3 regions of the Nitrospirillum bahiense genome follow, and region 1 is predicted to be linked to each of the others. Evidence: riboswitches for the same ligand, from Rfam matches in the RefSeq annotation. Region 1 holds a riboswitch; each other region holds the start of a gene.
The links. Region 1 has a riboswitch for cobalamin ahead of cobU (bifunctional adenosylcobinamide kinase/adenosylcobinamide-phosphate guanylyltransferase). Riboswitches for the same ligand answer to the same signal wherever they lie in the genome.
Positions count from the first base shown of each region.

Region 2: another riboswitch for cobalamin. It lies ahead of FBZ88_RS17455 (CbtB domain-containing protein); the one in region 1 lies ahead of cobU (bifunctional adenosylcobinamide kinase/adenosylcobinamide-phosphate guanylyltransferase).
Region 3: another riboswitch for cobalamin. It lies ahead of FBZ88_RS01450 (TonB-dependent receptor); the one in region 1 lies ahead of cobU (bifunctional adenosylcobinamide kinase/adenosylcobinamide-phosphate guanylyltransferase).

Region 1 covers NZ_VITO01000008.1:184,258-191,185, forward strand. Annotated here, with positions in the region: gene FBZ88_RS13860 (efflux RND transporter periplasmic adaptor subunit) at 1-139, opposite strand, end outside; gene FBZ88_RS13865 (efflux RND transporter permease subunit) at 159-3,374, opposite strand; gene FBZ88_RS13870 (glycosyltransferase 87 family protein) at 3,605-4,810, opposite strand; cobalamin riboswitch at 4,959-5,185, shown strand; gene cobU (bifunctional adenosylcobinamide kinase/adenosylcobinamide-phosphate guanylyltransferase) at 5,348-5,872, shown strand; gene cobO (cob(I)yrinic acid a,c-diamide adenosyltransferase) at 5,891-6,511, shown strand; gene FBZ88_RS13885 (cobyric acid synthase) at 6,511-6,928, shown strand, end outside.
Region 2 covers NZ_VITO01000011.1:191,024-197,951, forward strand. Annotated here, with positions in the region: gene FBZ88_RS17435 (nSTAND1 domain-containing NTPase) at 1-1,913, shown strand, start outside; gene FBZ88_RS17440 (hypothetical protein) at 1,920-2,333, shown strand; gene FBZ88_RS30325 (response regulator transcription factor) at 2,548-3,048, shown strand; gene FBZ88_RS17450 (histidine phosphatase family protein) at 3,146-3,775, opposite strand; cobalamin riboswitch at 3,777-3,955, shown strand; gene FBZ88_RS17455 (CbtB domain-containing protein) at 3,975-4,193, shown strand; gene FBZ88_RS17460 (CbtA family protein) at 4,215-5,039, shown strand; gene FBZ88_RS17465 (EamA family transporter) at 5,143-5,997, shown strand; gene FBZ88_RS17470 (YbcC family protein) at 6,020-6,928, opposite strand, start outside.
Region 3 covers NZ_VITO01000001.1:331,603-338,530, forward strand. Annotated here, with positions in the region: gene FBZ88_RS01420 (ChrR family anti-sigma-E factor) at 1-343, shown strand, start outside; gene FBZ88_RS01425 (DUF1295 domain-containing protein) at 347-1,183, shown strand; gene FBZ88_RS01430 (hypothetical protein) at 1,257-1,745, shown strand; gene FBZ88_RS01435 (DUF2177 family protein) at 1,724-2,143, opposite strand; gene FBZ88_RS01440 (hypothetical protein) at 2,247-2,483, opposite strand; gene FBZ88_RS01445 (DEAD/DEAH box helicase) at 2,533-4,134, opposite strand; cobalamin riboswitch at 4,530-4,759, shown strand; gene FBZ88_RS01450 (TonB-dependent receptor) at 4,899-6,928, shown strand, end outside.

The sequences.
Region 1 (6,928 bases):
GCGGCCGGGCTTCCGGCGGGGCCTTGGTGCCGCTGGCCAGGTGGGGGGCAGACACCAGGCCGATGGCGGCCAGGGCCACGACGGCGGTGCCCAGCATCCAGGACCGGCGGCGGACGGTGGTCTTAGGGGCGGCGCTCATAATCATCAGACTCCTAAAATCACTCGGCGGCCGAGCCGGCGGGAACGGTGGTGGTGGCAAGCACGGCATGGCGCCGGCGATGCAGCAGGACGTACAACGCTGGAACCGCCAGCAGGGTCATGGGTGTCGAGAACAGCAGCCCGCCCATCACCGCGCGGGCCAGGGGGGCGTTCTGCTCGCCACCCTCGCTCAGCGCCAGGGCCATGGGGATCATGCCCAGCACCATGGCCAGCGCCGTCATCATGACGGGGCGCAGGCGGGCGCCGCCTGCCTCCGCCATGGCGTCCAGGGGTGTCAGGCCCTGTTCGCGCCGCTGGTTGGCGAAGGATACCATCAGCACGCTGTTGGCGGTGGCGACACCAATGACCATGATCATACCCATTAGGGCCGGTTCGCTGAAGGTGGTGCCGGTCAGCAGCAGCATGACGGCGCCGCCCAGGATGGCGGCGGGGGTGGCCCCCAGCACGATCAGCGGGTCCAGCCACGACTGGAAGTTCACCACCATCAGCATGTAGACGAAGACAACGGCCAGGGCCATGCCGGCGGCGATGTCGCCGTAGGCCTGTTCCATGGTCTTGATCTGGCCGCCCATCTCGATGCGGTTGCCGGGCTTCAGCTGCGGGCGCACGGCGTCGATGGCGGCCTTGATGTCGCGGCCGACCGAGCCCAGGTCACGGCCGGAGACGTTGGCGATGACGTCGTAGCGGGGGGCGAAGGAGGTGCGGCTGATGTCCGCGGCCACCTTGGTCGGCACCAGCTTGGCGACATTGCGCAGCAGCACCGGCGTGGTCACCCGTGTGGAATGGATGGGAGTGTTCAGCAGATCCTCGGCCGAGGCCATCAGGCGCTGCGGCGACTGCACCACGACCGGGTAGATGACCAGCGAATTGACATCCATCCAGTAGCTGGGATTGACCACGCCGGAGGACGCCAGCGACACCAGCACCTCCTGCGCCACGTCGTTCTGGGTCAGGCCCAGCTCGGCGGCGCGGGCCCGGTCGACCTCGATGCGGTAGGCCGGGGTGGCCGTCACCTGGCGCAGCGTCACGTCCACCAGGCCCGGGATGTTCTTGAAGCGCTGGCGTAGGTCCTCCGCGATCAGGGCGTTGGGCCCGCGGGCCGTGCCGATGATGCGGATGTCGATGGGGGTGGGCACGGCACCGTTCAGGATCTGGCTGGTGATGTCGCCGGGCTTTTGGAAGATCTCAACGCCCGGGTAATCCTTGGCCACCATGGCGCGGATCTGCTCGACATACTCATGGGTGGGCCGCGACCGCTTCTCGGTCAGGGCACCCAGGATTTCACCGTCGGCGGAGCTGACGGTGACGCTGTCGGTCAGGCCCAGGTTCACCGGGTCGGGCAGGCCGATGTTGTCGATGATCAGGCCCAGTTCCTCTGGCGGGATGATCTTGCGGATGGACCGCTCGATGGCGCCGAACTGACGCGACGCTTCCTCCAGCCGGGTGCCGGCGGGGGTGCGGACGTGCAGGCGGAACTGGCCGGCATCGACCTCGGGGAAGAAGTTGGTGCCGACGAAGGGAATGGTGGCGGCGGCACAGACCAGCAGCACCACGGCGAAACCGGTTACCATCCACGGCCGTGACAGGCCGCCGCCCAGCACCCTCAGGTACCGCTGGCGCAGGCCCTCGAAGCCGCGCTCGAACCCGGTATGGAAGCGCGCCCAGGCGCCGGCCAGGCCGGTCGTGGGCGCAACGTGGCCATGGTTGCCCTCCTCGCCATGGCCGTGGCCGCGCAGTTCCGCCGGCAGTAGCCAGGCGGCCATGGCCGGGACCAGGGTCCGCGACAGCACGTAGCTCATCAGCATGGAGGAGATGACGGCCAGCGCCAGGGGCGAGAACAGGTACTTGGCGATACCGTGCAGGAAGAAGATGGGCACGAACACGATACAGATGCACAGCGTCGAAACCAGGGCCGGGAAGGCCACCTCGTCCGAGCCTTCCAGGATGGCCTGGCGCAGCGGCTTGCCCATGCCGATGTGCCGGTGGATGTTCTCGATGGCCACGGTGCCGTCGTCCACCAGGATGCCGATGGCCAGCGCCAGGCCGCCCAGGGTCATCACGTTCAGGGTGTGGCCGGCCATGGAAAGCACGGCCACGGCCGTCAGAATGGACAGCGGGATGGAGGTCAGCACGATGGCCGTGCTGCGCCAACCACCCAGGAACAGCAGGATCAGGATGGCCACCAGGGCGCCGACGATCAAGCCCTCGTGCTGGATGCCTTCCATGGCGTGCTTGATGAAGGTGGTCTGGTCGAACAGCGGCTGGATGCGCATGCCCTCGGGCGCCGCCTTGCGGATCTCCGGCAGCCGGCGCATGACCTCGTCCACCACCGCCAGGGTGCTGGCGCCACCCAGCTTCATGATGGTCAGCAGCACGGCGGGCTGGCCGTCGGCATGCACCACGTTGGTCTGCACGGCGGCGCCGTCGCGGACATTGGCCACGTCGCGCATGAACACGGTGCGGCCGTTCACGTCGCGCAGGGGGATGTCGTTGAAGGTATCGACGGCGATGGGCGAGCTGTTCAGGCCCACCTGGTATTCGGTGTCGCCGATCTTGGCGGTACCGGACGGCAGGTTCAGGTTCTGGGCGGTGATGGCCTTATTGACGTCATTGGGGGTCAGGCCATAGCTGCGCAGCTTGTCCGGGTCGATGTCGACCATGATCTGGCGCGCGTTGCCGCCGTAGGGCAGGGGCAGCCGCATGCCGGGGATGTCGCTGATCTGCGACCGGATGGTGATGCGGCCATAGTCGTACAGCTGCGCCTCGGACATTGTGTCGGACGACAGGGCCAGCTGCAGGATGGGCACGGAGGACCGGCTGTACTGCACTATCAGCGGCGGCTGAGTGCCCGTGGGCATGCGCTTCAGGATGGTCTGGCAGATGGCGGAGATCTGCGAGATGGCCAGGTCGATGTTCACGCCCGGCTGGAAGGTGGTGCGGATGATGCCCACGCCGTTGGACGTCTCGGATTCCACCTCCGCCACGTTGTCGGCGGTGTTGATGATGGCCAGCTCACCAAAGGCGGTGATCTTGCCCGTCATCTCCTGCGCGTCCAGGCCCGAGTAGCTCCACACCACGGTGACCGTGGGGATCTCCACCTCGGGGAAGATGTCCGTGGGCATCCGGAACAGGCTCAGCACGCCCAGCAGCGTGATCAGGCCGGCCAGCACGGCGAAACTATAAGGACGCCTCAGGGCGTAGGCGACGATCCACATGAGGACGGGGCTCCGGCAATGCGATGCGGAAAAATGCAACGCTACGCCCAGGGGCCGAGGTCGCCCCCCGCCCGGCACAGCCCCAAATAATTAACGCGCTTGACGGTTAAGGGGAACCTACTTCGATACGCAACGGTTCGAATTTAGGCATGCCGCGACCAATCGCCACCAAATCGCAAAACTGTGGTCTGCGTCACTGCATCTTTCGGCGAAGGGAATTGTAAAGGCGGCTAACCTTGAATTGCCAAGCTCTCCCGCAGTGCATCCTGGGTGGCGTCCTGAGGGCCTGTGGCAGGCCGGGAAGGCACCCAGCGGACCAGCACGTACAGGCCGAAACCGCACGCCAGCAACGGCTTGAACCACGTGGCGGTGGCCAGGTGCAGGCCCCGCGTCCAGACGTGGGTGGTCAGCGCGAAACACAGCAGCACCAGCATCCAGCCCAGTGCGCGGTTGCGGCGGACATGGAATTCCCAGCCCGCCAGGGCGCCGGCGACCAGCGCCATATCGCCGAAATGGCCGAGGACCGTACGCGGGTTGAACAGCAGCAGATAGGTGACCATCAACGCCGCCACGGTGGCGGCGGCCTTGGGGGCCGGCAGGCGGCTGACGGTGCCGCGTGCCAGGATCAGCACGGCGACGCCGGCCAGGGCGCGGATGACGGTCTGCACCATCAGGTCCAGCGGCAGGCCCAGGGTGGCCAGGCCATTGGCGAAATCATGCCAGACGCCGCCGCCGGGGTTGGCGCTGCTCATGGTCTTGCGCACCAGCTGGCCATATTCGGCCAGGGCGTAACCGGGGTCCCAGTGCGCCAGGGGCAGGGCCAGGGCTGCCGCCAGCCACAGCGCCAGGGACAGGCGCAGGCGGGGCCACAGGGCGAAGGCCAGCATGACCAGGGCCAGGGCCTGCGGCTTGAACGCGCCGGCCAGTGCCAGCAGGAAGGCGGCGCGGCGCCACCGGCCTTCCGCCACGTCGGCCAGGCCGGCCAGCATCAGGCCCAGCATCAGGAATTCCGTCTGGGCGCCGCGCAGATCCACCACGCCGATGGGCAGCGCCGCCAGCAGGGCGACACCGAACAGCCGTTGCCAGCCCGCCCCCGGGCAGTCCGCCGGCGCCAGCAGGCGGCACAGCCGGGCTACCCCCCACCAGCACACCGCCAGCAGGCTCAGGCGCCACAGGGCGTCCCCCAGCAGGGGCGGCAGATAGGCCCAGGGGGTGAACAGCACGGCGCTGGACGGCAGGTAAAGGAAGCCGTTGATGCCGTCCTCGTAAATCTCCGCGCCCCGCCACCAGGCCCAGGTGGCCTCGGCATAGATGTGGAATTCAGAAACGAACCGTCCACTAATTACCTGCGCCTCGATCGCCACCAAGGCGACCGCCCAGAGGGCCAGGCCGAACACCAGCGGGCGGGCCAGGGAAGGAAGTGGCGGACGAACCATGTTGCGGGATAACCTATCTCATAGGTAATAGGCTCTATGGTCTATGCCTAACACCTTTGCGCTCAAGGTCAAGTGTCAAGGCCTGGCCGTTGCATATTTGCGATAAAATGTCGCGACGCCGCCCTTGCCCAGTACGGGCGATTGCCGTAAGCCTGCCGACGCCGACGGTTCCACGAGGCACGCCTGTGGATGAAAAGGGAACGTGGTGGGGATGCCCGGCATCCGACTCCATGGCTGCCCCCGCAACTGTGAACGGTGAGCGCCGCCCACCCCGCCGCGCGGGGATTGGCCACTGGGTTTCCAACGGAACCTGGGAAGGCCGGGCCGGCGCCCTGACCCGTGAGCCAGGAGACCTGCCGCCGGCGGCATTGCGCGTGGTCGCGGGGGCGGGGTGTCCCGGCGGAACCGGTCAGCGGTGATGCGGGCCCCAGGGGGCCCGTGGGCCTCCGGTCTCGTCGAAAGACTATCCCATCCTTCCGGCCGGTCTTGGCCTCTGGTACCACCGGTGCGTGAGACCGGGTGGGATGGAACTGACTGATGACGCACGAGCACACGGCCGTCTCCGGTGTCACCCTGGTCCTGGGTGGCGCCCGCTCCGGCAAAAGCCGCTTCGCCGAAGGGCTGGTGACCGCCCTGCCGGGCCCCTGGACCTATATCGCCACCGCCCAGGCCTGGGATGACGAAATGCGCGACCGCATCGGCCGCCACCAGGCCGAGCGGGTGCCCGGCTGGACGACGGTGGAGGTGCTGCTGGACCTTGCCGGCGCGCTGGCCGCCGCCGGCGATGGGCCGGTTCTGGTCGATTGCCTGACGCTATGGCTGACCAACGTCATGCTGGCCGACCGGGACGTGGCCGCCGCCGTCGCCGCGCTGGAGGCGGCGCTGGCCGCCCGTACGGGCGCCACCGTTCTGGTGGGAAATGAAGTGGGCATGGGCATCGTGCCGGAGAACGCGCTGGCTCGCGCCTTCCGCGACCATGCCGGCCGCCTGCACCAGCGCCTGGCGGCCACGGCGTCGCAGGTGTTCCTGACGGTGGCGGGCCTGCCCCTGAAAGTGAAATAAGACCGGAAGGAGGTAGCCATGGCCGATCTTGAGTCCCCGGATGACGAAGCCGCCCGCCATCGCGAGAAGATGCAGAAGCGCAAGGCGGTGCAGGACGCGCGCGTGGCGCAGGCCACGCGGGAGAAGGGCCTGCTGATGGTCCACACGGGCCCCGGCAAGGGCAAGACCACGGCGGCGCTGGGCATGATGCTGCGCACCGCCGGTTATGGCCTGCGGGTGGGATTCATCCAGTTCGTGAAGGGCAATTGGGCGACGGGGGAGCAGACGGCGCTGACGCGCTTTTCCGACCTGATCGACCACCATGTGATGGGCGAGGGCTTCACCTGGGACACCCAGGACAAGGAACGTGACATCGCCGCCGCCGTCCGCGCGTGGGAGCTGGGCCGCCGCATGCTGGCCGACCCGCAGTACCACCTGGTGGTGCTGGACGAGATCAACATCGTGCTGCGCTACGGCTACCTGGATGTGGCCGAGGTGCTGGCCGGGCTGAACGCCCGCCTGCCCGACACCCATGTCCTGGTCACCGGCCGCAACGCCAAGCCCGAGATCATCGAGGCCGCCGATCTGGTGACGGAGTTCCAGGCGGTGAAGCATCCCTTCCAGGCTGGGATCAAGGCGCAGCGCGGGATCGACTTCTGATGGCCGACCGCACCACCGGGGGCGCCCGCGCCCTGATGATCCAGGGCACCGGTTCGGATGTGGGCAAGTCGCTGCTGGTGGCGGCCCTGGCCCGGGCCTACACGCGGCGCGGCCTGCGGGTGCGCCCATTCAAGCCGCAGAACATGTCCAACAACGCCGCCGTGACGCCGGATGGGGGGGAGATCGGCCGCGCCCAGGCGCTGCAGGCCCGCGCCTGCGGTGTGGCACCCTCGGTGGACATGAACCCGGTGCTGCTGAAGCCGCAGACGGACCTGGGCGCGCAACTGGTGCTGCGTGGCCGCGTGCTGGGCAATGCCCAGGCCTCCGCCTACCAGCGCCGCAAGGGGGAGCTGCTGCCGGCCGTGCTGGAAAGCTTCCACCGCCTGCGGGGGGAGTGCGACCTGGTGGTGGTGGAGG
Region 2 (6,928 bases), on a different contig from region 1:
GCGTGCTGGCCCGCTGGTCAGACCTGAGGTCCGATGACGAGCGCGCCCTGGTGCAGGCCCTGGTGGACGAGCGCCTGTTCGTCAGCCGGGTGTCGGGCGGTGAGGCCGTCTTCGGCGTCGCCCATGAGGCGCTGCTGCGGCAGTGGCCCCGCGCCGTGTCATGGATTGCTGAGCACCGTCAGGCCCTGCGCGTCCGCAGCCAGCTGGAAGGGCTGGCCCGGCAATGGGCGGCGGAAGGCCGGCGGTCCGACCGCCTGTTGCGGCGGGGCAAGCCGTTGGAGGAGGCGCGCGACCTGCTGAGCGGGGGCATCGTGCCTGTGGGCCCCGACGTGAACGCCCTGGTCACCGCCTCCGCCCGCCACGTCAAGCGGGCCGAGCGTCTGCGCCTGGGCGCCCTGGCCGCCTTCGCCGCCATCGCCCTGGTCGCCGCCTTCCTGGGCCTGCGCGCCGGCCGGGCGGAAAAGGTGGCGGCGCTGCGCCTGCAGGAGGCGGAGGATCTGGCCGACTACATGCTGGACGAACTGGCCGACAAGCTGCGGCCGCTGGGCCGGCTGGACCTGCTGGATGGCGTAGCGCAGAAGGCGTTGGGCTACCTCACCACCGACGACCCCGGCCGCATCCCCAGCGCCGCCCGCCTGCGCCAGGCCAAGGCGCTGCAAACCCTGGCGGACGTAGACCGCTCCCGCGGCAACGTCGACGCGGCGCTGAAGGCCTTGGGCCAGGCGGAGAGCTTGCTGCAGGCCGATCTGGTGGCCGGAACGGTAGATACGGACGTGCTGAAGACTTCAGGCCTAGTCGCCTTCTGGTTTGGCCAGATCGCGCTGGATCAAGGCCGGCTTGAGGACGCGTTGCGCCAGGTGCTGCAATATCGCGACTTTGCCCAGCGCCGAATGCAGCTGCAGCCTGATGAGCCGGACGCCTGGATCGAGCTTTCCTATGCATTGAGTTGTCTGGGTGGGCTGCAAATACGAAACGGAAATGGTGACGCGGCCGCAACCAGTCTTAATGAATCAATCGCATTGAAACGGCGCGCTTTGTTGGCCCACCCGGAAAATATGTCCCTCCGGGTGGAACTGGCGAACAGTATTTCTCTGCTCGCGAATGCTCAGGCTGAGCGGGGAATGCTGGAGGCTGCGGCTGATCTTTACGACCAGCAGCGCGAGGTGTTGGACGAAGTGAGGCGCCGGGAACCGAACGCTCCGGTCTGGTCGTTCCGCCTGGCGGTGGCTAATCGACTGAAAAGCGCCCTTCTTGTGGCCCAAGGCAAAACGGAACCTGCTCTCGTCGGCTTGAATCAAGCGATGGAACAGATCGAAGACAGCCTGCGCAAGGAACCGGAGAATCAACGGTGGCGGGTCACCCGGTTGGAAATCCGCTTGCTGAGCGTGCGCGCGGAACTGGCCCTTGGGAAGGCCCTGATCCTACTGCCGGATATACTCAATATTGAGGCTGAGGTTGAGCAGATGCTGGGGACCAATCCCACGGATGATTTGCTCCAGCGTCAGAAAGCTCAGGCTCTGCTCCTCCACGGTATCGCCTTGGCCGCCGGGGGGGGATTGGACGCGGCACGACTGAAAATCGATGAAGCGGCGGGAATCGCCCGCGTATCAGTGGATCGTGACCGGAAGGACAGGCTCCGATCTATCCTCCTGTCCAGCACATTGCTTGCCGAAGCGGAGATCGATTTGAAGCGCGGCGCCGATGAGGCCGCGAAGCAGGCCTGCCAGGATGCGGTTGGCGTTCTGCGCGCCATCGCCCCTTCAAGCAATGACTTTCGTGTTCTCGACCCTTGGGTCCGCGCCAATCGGTGTGGCGGAGACCAGGGTGCGGCGGATGCTGGTGCCCGGATCCTGGATCAAATGGGATATCGGGAAGTGGACTATCTAAAAACTTCAATCAAGCAGAAGGAGTGATATAAGATGTCAGAGAAAGAGATTCCCTCTGGACAGATCGAAATATCAATTAGAATTGAAAGTAACCCAAAAAAGGGTGGTAAGTATATTTGGTATTATAACGGACTATCATCTTCAAGTTTCTCAATACGGGTTCCTCCTGATGTCGGGTATATCAAATTCACTTTGGATGATGCTACACAGTCCAGGTTTGTGTTCAGGTCCCCTGACATTACCCAATTCGAGGGTTATACGGACTTGGCGGCGGACTATACGGATAGCTGCGTTACCGTGACTGACAATCAGGCGAACCAGAATTACGCCACGGTCGGTGAGATTCTTTTGAACGCTGAGGCGGTCGTCAACGGTGTCGGCACCGGCCAACTGATCTCATCCGATCCAGAATTTACCAATACCGGCGGCGAGTTCTGTCCTTCCTAGCCCATAAAGCCATAAGCCAGATGAAGTCCGGCCCGGTCCTGCTTAAGGTCCGGGCCATTTCCCTTCCGGCCAAGCGCATCGCTCGTTAAAAACATTCCTATTGTTATTCAATAGGTTATCATCCGGCAAGATAACAGAAGGAAGAATTCTTCCGGTCGCTGGCAAGGTGGTTGGGCCGTTGGCGCGGGGGCGTCACGGCGACGACAACCCACCGATGGGCCAGCACATCATGAATCGTTATACCACCCGAGAGCGCCAAGTCCTGGACCTGACCGGGCAAGGCCTGACCAGTTCGCAGATCGCCGCCACGCTGGGCGCCTCGGAACTGACCATCCGCAAGCACCGCTCCAACATCATGCGCAAGGCGGGGCTGACCTCGACCGCGCAACTGATCGCCTACGCCCGGGATGTCACCGCGCCGCAACTACCGCCGCCAGCGTTGGCTTGGGATGTCCTGGGGCCGCGCGAGGCGGAGGTGGTGCGCTACGTCGCGGCCGGCCTGACCAGCAAGGAAATCGCCCGCCTTATTGATATCAGCCCACGCACTGTCCAGAAGCACCGGGAACGCGCGGGTGAAAAGTTGGGGGTGCATACACTTCAGGAAATCATCATCCGGGCCCAGTCGTCGCCGGACGTCCGGTCCGCCAATCAGCTGGGGCCTTCGCCAGGCGAAGGCGGAAGCACCCCGAACTGTGATTCCGTCTGTCGAGCGTGAGTGAACAACACGAAGGATCGGGCTGCCCGGATCTCCATCTCGGCAGGGGGAAGGTCCGGAACTGCAGCCAACTCCAGCCGATGACGCCGCCAAGCTTTCATGCCGGGTCGCGTAAAGGCCGGGGCAGGGTCAGCGCGTCCACTCCCGTGGCGCGCACGGCCCAGCGCCGGTGCCAGCGCAGATCGGTCAGCGACAGCGGCACGATGTCCAGCCGCCAGAAGGCTCGCGGCGGCGCCTCCAGCACGATTGCCACCGCCATGCGGATCACGGCCGGGTGGGTGACGGCCAGGGTGTGTCCCTCCGCCGTCCCATGCTCCAGCCACAGCGCCACCCGCGCCCGCAGCTGCGCCAGCGACTCAGCCCCATGGGGGCGGGCCTCCGGATCGCCCAGCCAGGCGCCCACCGCGTCCGCCTCATGGGCCGACAGGTCGGCCAGGCTGCGGCCCTGCCAGGCGCCCACGTCCAGGTCGGCGAGGCCCGTGTCCTCATGCGCCTCCACACCCAGGGCGCCGGCCAGCGCGTCCGCCGTCTGCCGCGCGCGGGTTTCAGGCGCCGTCCAAAGGCGATCCACCTTGCGCAGGGCACGTACCTCCGCCAGCAGGGCGGCCTGGGCCAGGCCTGCCTCCTCGGCCGCGTCGTCTGCGCGTGGGAAGAGGGCGTCACGCTGGGCCCGGGTGGGGGCGTGGGCCAGCAGGGTCAGGCGGCCAATGACATTGGGGGCTGTCATGGAGATAGTCCTTGAATGCGGTGCGGCCCCTCCCTACCATCAACGGATCGCCCGCGCATGGGGGAAGCCGGTGCAAATCCGGCACGGTCGCGCCACTGTAACCGAACGCCGAAGCCTTTCCAGGGCGTGCGGAAGCCAGACCCCCCGGCGCATGACACAGACCGCATACGGGACGCGTAATCCCAGGGAGCGTTTTTTCATGGCCCACGCCACTACCCATTCCGGCACCCCCGCCGTTGCCCTGCCGGTGATCTCCGCCGCTGAACTGCTGCCCTGGGCCGTGTTCGGCGGGCTGCTGCTGGTGCTGATGGTCTATTTCGTGGGGGCGGAGCAGGGCGCCACCTCCATGATCCAGGGCCGTGAGGTGCATGAGTTCGTGCACGACGCCCGCCATTTGCTGGGCTTCCCCTGCCACTGAGGCGGGCGGACCCTCGCCATCATGGTTGGAATTTATCTCGCCCGCGGGATGCTCATCGGCATCCTGGCGGGTTTGCTTGCCTTCGGCGTGGCCACGCTGATTGGCGAGCCGCCGGTCGAACGCGCCATCGCCTTCGAGGCGGCCCAGGCGACGGGGGGGCATGGGCATCATGACGCGGCCGCCACCCCTGACACCGTTGAGGCGGGGCACAGCCATCATCATCATGACGCCCAGGCGGCGGATGAGGAGGAGGAGCTGTTCAGCCGCGGCACGCAGGGCGGCTGGGGCCTGCTGACCGGCTTGCTGGTCTATGGCGCCGCCGTGGGCGGGCTGTTCGCTCTGACCTATGCCTACGCCCAGGGCCGCATGGGCACCCTGGGGCCTCGTGACCTGGCCGCCGTCCTGGCCCTGCTGGGTTTCCTGGCCGTGGTTCTGGTGCCAGCCTTCAAGTATCCGGCCAATCCCCCGGCGGTGGGCAATCCTGACACCATCCAGCAGCGCACCGCCCTGTTCTTCATCCTGCTGATCCTGTCCGTCACCGCCATGGCGGCGGCCGTGGTCACCGCCCGCCGGTTGGCCGCCCGCTGGGGTACCTGGAACGCCGGCTTCGCCGGCGGCGCCCTGTTCCTGGCGGTCATGATCGTGGCGGGATACGCCTTGCCCGAGGTGAATGAGGTGCCGGAGACATTCCCGGCCCAGCTGCTGTGGCGCTTTCGCATCGCCTCCTGGGGCATCCATGCCGCCCTGTGGGCGGCGCTGGGACTTGGCTTTGGCTGGTTGTGCGAACGGGCGCAGTCCCGTGATCTTCAGGCCCTGCGCCGGGGTGACCGGCCGGCGCTATTCTGACATCGATAATGCCACGCCGGGCAGCCATTCATGACCGGTCGATGACAGCGGTCCGCCGCCAACCGTAGAAATGGACGCTCCCGTCGCAGGATCGCTCCATCCCATGTCCATCGCCGTCTTCGCCATCGTCCTGTTCGCGGCCCTGCTGCATGCCAGCTGGAACGCCCTGGTCAAGGGGGCGGGGGACAAGCTGATGGCGGCCGTCCTGGTGGCGGGCGGCGCGGCCCTCATCGCCATCGTGACGCTGCCCTTCCTGCCCCTGCCGGCGGCGGCCAGCTGGCCCTATCTGGTGACGTCCAGCGTCCTGCAGATCCTCTACCTGACCCTGGTTGCCCGCGCCTATCACGTCGCGGACATGAGCCAGACCTATCCCCTGATGCGGGGGACGGCGCCGCTGCTGGTGGCGCTGGTCAGCGGGCTGTGGCTGCATGAGGCGCTGTCCCTTCATGCCCTGCTGGGGGTTGGTGTGATCTGCGCCGGCATCCTCAGCATGGCGTGGATGGGCCGGCGCGGCGGGCCGGGCCTGACGGGGGGCGGCACCACCGGCACCCGGCTGGCCCTGCTGACCGCCCTGGTCATCGCCGGTTACACCCTGGTTGACGGCCATGGCGTCCGTCTGTCGGGCGCGCCCGCGTCCTATGTGCTGTGGGGTGTGCTGCTCAACGGTTTGCCGCTTGTGGCTTGGGCGTTGCTGGCCCGGCGCCGGACATTCCTGCAGCATGTTATCCGCCAGTGGCCGCGGGGCCTGGTGGGCGGCGCCGGCACCCTGATCTCCTACGGCCTGGCCCTGTGGGCCATGACCGTGGCGCCCGTCGCCGTCATCGCCGCCCTGCGCGAAAGCTCCATCCTGTTCGGCACCGCCATTGCCGGCCTGGTGCTGAAGGAGCGGGTGGGCCCTCGCCGCCTGGCCGCCGCCTGCCTCATCGCCGTGGGTGCCATGGTGTTGCGCCTGGCGTGAGGCGGGCGGCGGAACGATCGCCTCATGCGGCGCGGGCCAGCGCGGCCTCGTCCCAGCCGGTGCCGCGATGCCAGCGCGCGGTGATACGCCCGCGTTCCAGGGCGAACAGGGTCAGCCAGCCGTTATCGAACAGCGACCGCACCTGCTCGTGGCGGGCCAGCACCTCGGCGATCGCGTGCCGGGGCGCCTCCACCAGGACCGACAGGCGCAGGGGCGTGTGGACCAGGCGCTCGCCGTCGTGGACGGCTTGCCAGGGCAGGCCGGTGCGCAGCATGCCGCCGTTGCCCTCCACCACGCCGATGCCGGCGGTGACATTGTGGATCAGCTTGTCCCCGCCGCCGAACAGTGTGGGTGCCACGGCCGATCCGTAATATTGCAGGCTGATCCAGCTGGCCACCACCACCGGCGCCGTCAGGATCAATTCCAGGGTGGCGAAATCACAATCCTCCCGCCAGTCGTAGGAATGCAGGAAGGCCCGGCCCTTCAGGTCGCCGGAGGCGGTCACGGCGCGCGGGGCGGCGACGAAGGCGGCGCACCCGGCCAGCCCCCATTCCGGCCGGATCTCGGCCCAGTTGCGGGCGCGGGCCGACAGCGATGCCGCACTGGCGCCGGGAAGGCGTGCCGCCCGTTCCAGACGCACCTGGCGCCCCGCCCTGTCCAGCCAGTCGCGGGCGCGGCGGATGTCCGCTTCATGATCCCGGCCGGCGCCATCGGTATAAAGGGTGACGCGATCGGTGACCGTGTCATGCAGGCCGGCCAGGAACAGGGTGTCGGCCGGCAGATCGATGCCATAGGCGGGCAGGCCCGCCCGCGTCTCCGGATCGTTCAGCAAGCCCGCCAGCAGGCGGGCGGAGACGTTGCCCGGATGACCGCCGCAGGCGCCGCAGTGATAGGCGCTGTGGTGCGGATTGTTGTGCAGCGTCGCGCCATG
Region 3 (6,928 bases), on a different contig from region 1:
GCGCTTGGGCCCCTGGCGCTTCGTCGCACCCGGCATCCGGGGACGCGCGGTGCGGGTCGACCCTGCCCAGGGCTATAAGGTCATGCTGTTCCGGGTGGCGGCGGGCATGGCCATACCCATGCACGGCCATCGGGGCCAGGAATACACCTGCGTCGTCGACGGCGCCTTCAGCGACGTCTTCGGCCGCTTCGCCTCCGGCGACATGGCGGCGGTGGATGCCAGCGTGGATCACCAGCCGCTGGCAGAGCCGGATGGCGACTGCCTGTGCCTGATCGCCGTGCGCGGCCGGCTGCGCATCCACAGCCTGCTGGGCCGCCTGGTCCAGCCGCTGGTCGGGCTCTGACCCTTGGCGCCCGTCCTTCTGCTGGCGGCCGTGGCACTTGGCCAATGCGCCATCATGGCCCTGGCCTGGGCCATTCAGCGGCGCACCCGCCAATCGGGCTGGGTGGACACGTGCTGGTCGCTGGCCGTCGGCGCGGGTGGCTTGGCCGCTGCCCTGGTTCCCGTGGACGGGGCGCCCCTCACCGCCCGCCAAATCCTGGTCGCCACGCTGGTGGGGCTGTGGTCGGCGCGGCTGGCCGCCCATATCGGGGCGCGCACCCGGGGCGGCGGTGACGATCCGCGATATGCCGAGCTGATGCGCGTTTGGGGGTCGCGGGCACCTGCGCGCCTGTTCTGGTTCCTGCAAAGCCAGGCCGTGGCCGCGGCCCTGCTGGGGTTGACCGTCTATGCCGCCGCCCGTAACCCCGCACCGGGCCTTGGCGGCATGGACCTGCTGGGAACGCTGGTGCTGCTGGGAGGCATTGCCGGCGAAGGGATGGCCGACGCCCAGCTGGCCCGCTTCCGCCGACGGCCCGATGCCCATGGCCGGGTCTGCGATGCGGGCCTGTGGCGCTGGTCGCGGCATCCCAACTATTTTTTCGAATGGCTGAGCTGGCTGGCCTATCCCTGCTTCGCCCTGGCACCGGGGCCGGAAGGGCTTTGGCCTTGGGGCTGGCTGGCCTTCGTCGGCCCCCTCATGATGTATGTCCTGCTGGTCCATGTCTCCGGCCTGCCGCCGCTGGAGGCCCATATGGCCCGGTCCCGGGGGGCTGCGTTCGCCGACTACTGCCGACGTACCAGCGCCTTCTTCCCCTGGCCGCCCCGGCGGGACACTGAGGCGGGACACGGAATAGATCCTTGACCGTCCGCCCCACCGGACGATTAGCTGGCGGGGGCGATCGGCCGCCCGGGGGATAGCGTATCGGGGGATGGGCATGCGGCAAGGGATGAAGATGGGGGCGGTCCTGGCCTTGGTCACCGGCCTGGCGCTAGGCGGGTGCTCCGGCGATGACCCCATGGGCCCCGGACCGGACCAGAAGATGTTGCAGGCCGCCTGCGCCCTGGACCTCCACACGACCCGCCCCACAGGCACGGACGTGCTGACCATGTACCGGATCGAGCTGCCGCTGACGCCGGTGGACGTACGGCGTGTCGAATCCACCGTTCTGGCGGATGGGCGCGACACTTACTACGTGCGCGCCAAGTTCAACGGCCAGGTCTGCATCGGCGGCGATGTCACCCTGGTGTCATTGGCCGGTGGCAAGGTGCATGTGCACTATGAGATAGCGGATTTGGCGCACGTGGACATGATGGGAAAGCCCATCTTCGTGCGCCTGACCCTGGACGATACCTTCGACTATACCCCAGGCCAGACCGTGAACCGCACGGCCGGCGGCAACCATTATGGATTCTTGCTGAAATAGAGGGCGGTGGTGCAGCCGGCCGCCGCCGCCACGGCGGTCAAAATGGTCCCCCACGCCATGTCCAGCGCGCTCAGCCGGGCGGACCACAGGCGCAAGGTGGCATGGTTGGTAAGGTCGTACGTGCCGTAGGTGAGAAGACCGAACACCGCGCCGCGCATCAGCGCCTGCATCAGCGGCGCCTCCGACCGCGTCGCCGGTTCCACGCAAAAGAAGACGATGCCGCCCGCCATGAGCAGGTAGAACACGGCAGCCGGCCCCAGACGCGGCTGGGGCGCCACCATGTCGCCCATCACCTGGCGGTAAAACCCAACCATGCGGGTCAGCCAGACGGCATCCAGGGCCAGGAAGGCGATAAGGGTCGCCGCGTAGATCGCGGCCTGGCGCAGCAGTGGTCCCAAGGCCTTTTCCTCCCCGCAAAGCCAAAAAAAGAAAAACGCCCCGGGCCTGGGCACGGGACGTTTCTCAATACGCGTCGGCGATGCGGATGGATCAGCCCGGCGCTCACCGGACCGGCGAGCGGGTCAGCGTCTTGATGCGGCCACGCGGGTTGCCGGACATGGCTGCAATTTCGCGGTCCTGCGCCTCGATGATGGCGCGGGCGGGCTCGTCACCGTCCAGGCCGCCCAGTTCGGACGAGGGGACGCGGCGGTTGGACGACCGCGAACCATCGTCATACAGGACGTCGAACAGGACGAATTCGCTGACGGACTTGGATTTCGGCTTGCTGCTGCGGCCCATGGGGACCTCCTCTTCCTAAAGAACCATCAAAACTCAGACGTGGTGCGGCTCAGCGGCGGCGGCGCGGACGGTTGCGATCCTCGCGCGACGGCTGCTGGTCTTCGTTGGCGTTCAAGGCCGCCACGAAACTGGAGAACTGGGTGCCACGGCCATCCTGCACGGGGCGCGGCGCGGCCGGACGGGGGGCGTTGGGACGCTGCCCTTGCGGCTGGGCCGGACGCTGACCCTGCGGGCGCGCTTGCTGCTGCGGACGGCCGCCCTCGGGACGCACCCCTTCAGGACGCGGGCCCTGCGGGCGGTTGCCCTCCGTCCGGGCCGGCCGCTGGCCGTCGTTACGGGCTGGCCGCTGGCCATCATTCCGGGCGGGCCGTTGGCCCTGGGGCCGAGCCTCTGCCTGACCCTCGGCGCCGCGCTGGCCGCGGGGCTGCCCGCGACCGCCATTGCCGCCGCCGTTGCGCGGCTGGCGGGCCGGCAGGGGCGGACGGCTCACCGGGGCGGCGGCGGCCTGGGGCGTGGCCTCGGGCCGCTCACCCACCGGGATGGACTTGCGGATCAGCTTCTCGATGTCGCGCAGGTAGGCGCGCTCATCCCCATCGGCCGTGCACAGCGACACGGCGACGCCGGAGGCGCCGGCACGGGCGGTGCGGCCGATGCGATGCACATAGGTCTCCGGCTCGTTGGGCAACTCAAAGTTCACCACGTGAGTGACGCCGTCCACGTCGATGCCGCGCGCGGCGATGTCGGTCGCCACCAGCACGCGCACGGTGCCGGCGCGGAAGCCGTCCAGCGCCTTCTGCCGCGCATTCTGCGACTTGTTGCCGTGGATGGCGGCGGCCTCGATGCCCGCCTGCTCCAGCTGGGCCGACACGCGGTTGGCGCCGTGCTTGGTGCGGGTGAAGACGATGCTGCGCTGCATGCCGGCGTCACCCCGGATCAGGTCGACCAGCACATGGCGCTTTTCTGCCGCCGGCACGAAGATGACCTGCTGCGTGATGCGCTCCGCCGTCGTGGAAACGGGCGTGACCTCGACCCGCAGCGGGTCGCGCAACATCTTGTTCGCCAGCTCCGACACGTCGGCCGGCATGGTGGCGGAGAAGAACAGCGTCTGCCGGTTGGCCGGCAGCTTGGCCATGATCTTCCGCAGGCTGTGGATGAAACCCATGTCCAGCATGCGGTCGGCTTCGTCCAGCACCAGCACCTCGACCTTGTCCAGGCGCACGTGGCCCTGGGTCATCAGGTCCAGGAGGCGGCCGGGCGTGGCCACCAGGATATCGATGCCGTTGGCCAGCGCCTTCACCTGGCTGCCCTGGCCGACGCCGCCCAGGATGACGGTGTGGCTGAGCTTCAGACCCACGCCGTAATTGGTGATGCTCTCGCCGATCTGCACCGCCAGCTCACGCGTCGGGGTCAGGATCAGCGCGCGCGGCATGCGCAGCGGCAGGGCCGAGGGGGCGGCCCCCAGGCGCTGCAGGATGGGCAGGGTGAAGGCGGCGGTCTTGCCGGTGCCCGTCTGGGCGATGCCCAGAATGTCGCGGCCCTCCAGCGCATGGGGAATGGCCCGCGCCTGGATGGGGGTGGCGGTGTGATGGCCCAGCTGGGCCAAAGCGGCCTGAATCTCAGGCCGCAGGGAAAGGGTGTCGAAAGCGGTCAATGTCTTGGAATCCCAGGGCGACGCGCCGGCCGCGTTCGTTTCTCGCGGCCGCGGATCGCGGTCAAGCCCTTGCCCGGGCGCGTGCCGGCAGGCATGTGTCAGAAGGTCGAGTATGCCCTGGGTGCTACAGGGGCGATTTGGCCGCCACCGCTACGCGCCACCCGGGGGATACCGCCGGACCCAGCGGCCCGGCATGGGAACGGATGATGCCATCCATTCCTTAAGACCGCATAAGTGGCTGTGAGCGGTCCCAGGTACAAGGGAAATCGCTCGAAGCCCCCCGAATTGCTGCCATGCCCCGGCGTGGGTGGCCGTTGTCACACAACCGCCAAGCTTGTGCGCCAGGGTGCTCACCCCCGCGCTGCCACATCGCGTTTGCATGCGCCTGCAATTCCCCGTAGAAAAGCCCTGACGGTTCCCGCCCTGTCCGGGCGGGATGAAAAGGGAACGCGGTGGGGAATTCCCTCCCCGATGCCGCGGCTGCCCCCGCAACTGTGAACGGCGAGCCCGACACCATCCCCGCGCATGCTATCGCGGTGGGGATCGAAGCCACTGGGAAACCGGGAAGGCGGTGCCAGGGTGATGACCCGTGAGCCAGGAGACCTGCCGTCACGCCGTGGTCACGCACGGGCACATTGGGCGGGGTGCACCAGTGGGGAAAGGGCGCCCGCCGTTCCGGCCGTTTGGGGAATATCCAGGCCGATGGTGGGTGATCCGATCTTTGGCCCGTGGTGACGTGTCACGTTGCCAAAGGCCAACCAACCATGGGTCGTTTCCTTACCGGAATAACAACATCGCTGCTATTGCTGAGCTGCCCGGCCGCCCTTGCCGCCGGCATGGACGACGACGCGTCGTCCCCCGTCCCCCTCGACGACGTGGTGGTCACCGCCGCCCGCCGCGACCTGATCGGCACGGCCGCCACCTCCAGCCAGGGCGTGGTGGTGAAGGAGGAACTGGATCTGTTGCCCGCCTATCGCGTGGGCCAGATGCTGGAGACGGTGCCCGGCCTGGTGGTCACCAGCCATAGCGGCGAGGGCAAGGCCAACCAGTATCTGCTGCGTGGCTTCAACCTGGACCACGGCACCGACATGGCCACCAGCGTGGACGGCATGCCGGTGAATATGCGCACCCATGCGCACGGCCAGGGCTACACCGACCTGAATTTCGTGATTCCCGAGCTGGCCAGCGGCATCGGCTACACCAAGGGCCCCTACTTCGCGGCGCAGGGTGACTTCTCTGCCGTCGGGTCCATCCAGATGGGTTACCTGGACGAGGTTCCGGCCCAGGTGGCGCTGACGGCGGGCACGCTGGGCTATCAGCGCGCCTTCGCCGCCGGCACCACGAAGTTGGGCGCCGGCCAGCTGATGGCGGGCGGTGAGCTGGTGCATTATGACGGCCCCTGGGACCATCCGGACAATTTGCGCAAGGGCAACGCCGTGCTGCGCTACAGCCAGGGCGCGCGGGACGACGGCTTCAGCGTGACGGCCATGTATTACCGTGGCCTGTGGAACGCCACCACCGACCAGCCTGAACGCGCCATCGCGCAAGGCCTGATCGGCCGCTATGGCACCCTGGACCCCACGGATGGCGGCCAGGCGCGGCGCATGAGCCTGTCGGGCACCTTTGCCATGCCGGTCGAGGCCGGCTGGCTGGCTGGCGGCGAGGTGACGGCCAACGCCTATGTCATCAACAACCAACTGACGCTGTGGAACAACTTCACCCATTTCCTGGACAATCCCGTCCAGGGCGACCAGCACGCCCAGGATGAGAACCGCATGGTGGCCGGCGGCGCCGTCAGCTACAGCCGGCTCGTGAACCTGCTGGGCCTGGACCATGAGGTGGTCGCCGGCCTGGACACCCGCTTCGACGATGTGCATGTCGACCTGCGGGCGACCCGGGCCCGCGTGGCCTATGCCCAGCTGAGCAACGACAACGTTCAGGAGACCGGCGGCGGCGCCTATGTCCAGGCGACCAGCCATTGGACGCCCTGGCTACGCACTGTGGTGGGCATGCGCGAGGATTACCTGACCGCCACCGACCACGGCAGCAACGCCGGCGTGGTGGCCGCCCGCCTGTTCCAGCCCAAGGGCAGCGCCATCGCCACCCTGTGGCAGGGAACGGAGGTCTACCTCAGCGCCGGCCGCGGCTTCCACAGCGACGACGTGCGGGGAGCATCGCAGGGGAACGCCCCCTTGCTGGCCAAGGCCGATGGCGAGGAGGTGGGCATCCGCAGCACCATCCTGCCCAACCTGACCGCCACGCTGACGGCCTTCCAGATGGATTTCGTGTCGGAGTTGACCTACGACGCCGATGTCGGCCAGACGGAGGCCGGGCGCCCCAGCCGCCGGCGCGGGGTGGAGTTGAACACCACCTACAACCCGTTCAGCTGGCTGGAATTCTACGGCAGCATGGCCTTCAGCCACGCCCGCTATACCGACAGCGATCCAGCCGGCAGCTTCATCCCCGACGCGCCCAAGCTGATCGGCTCGCTGGGCATCTATCTGCGTGACCTCGGCCCCTGGTCAGGTGGGGTGGAATACCGCTATTTCGGCGCCCACCCGCTGGTCGAGGACAACAGCGTGCACTCGTCGGGCAGCCAGGAATGGAACCTGACGGCCAACTACACGCTGCAAAGCGGCCTGCGCTTCGGCATCGGCCTCTACAACGTCTTCGACAGCAAGGATGACGCCGCCGACTATTATTACACCGACCGCCTGAAGGGCGAACCGGCGGAAGGTGTCGGCGATCTGCACGCCCACCCGCTGGAGCCCCGCTCCGTCCGGTTTACCGTGGC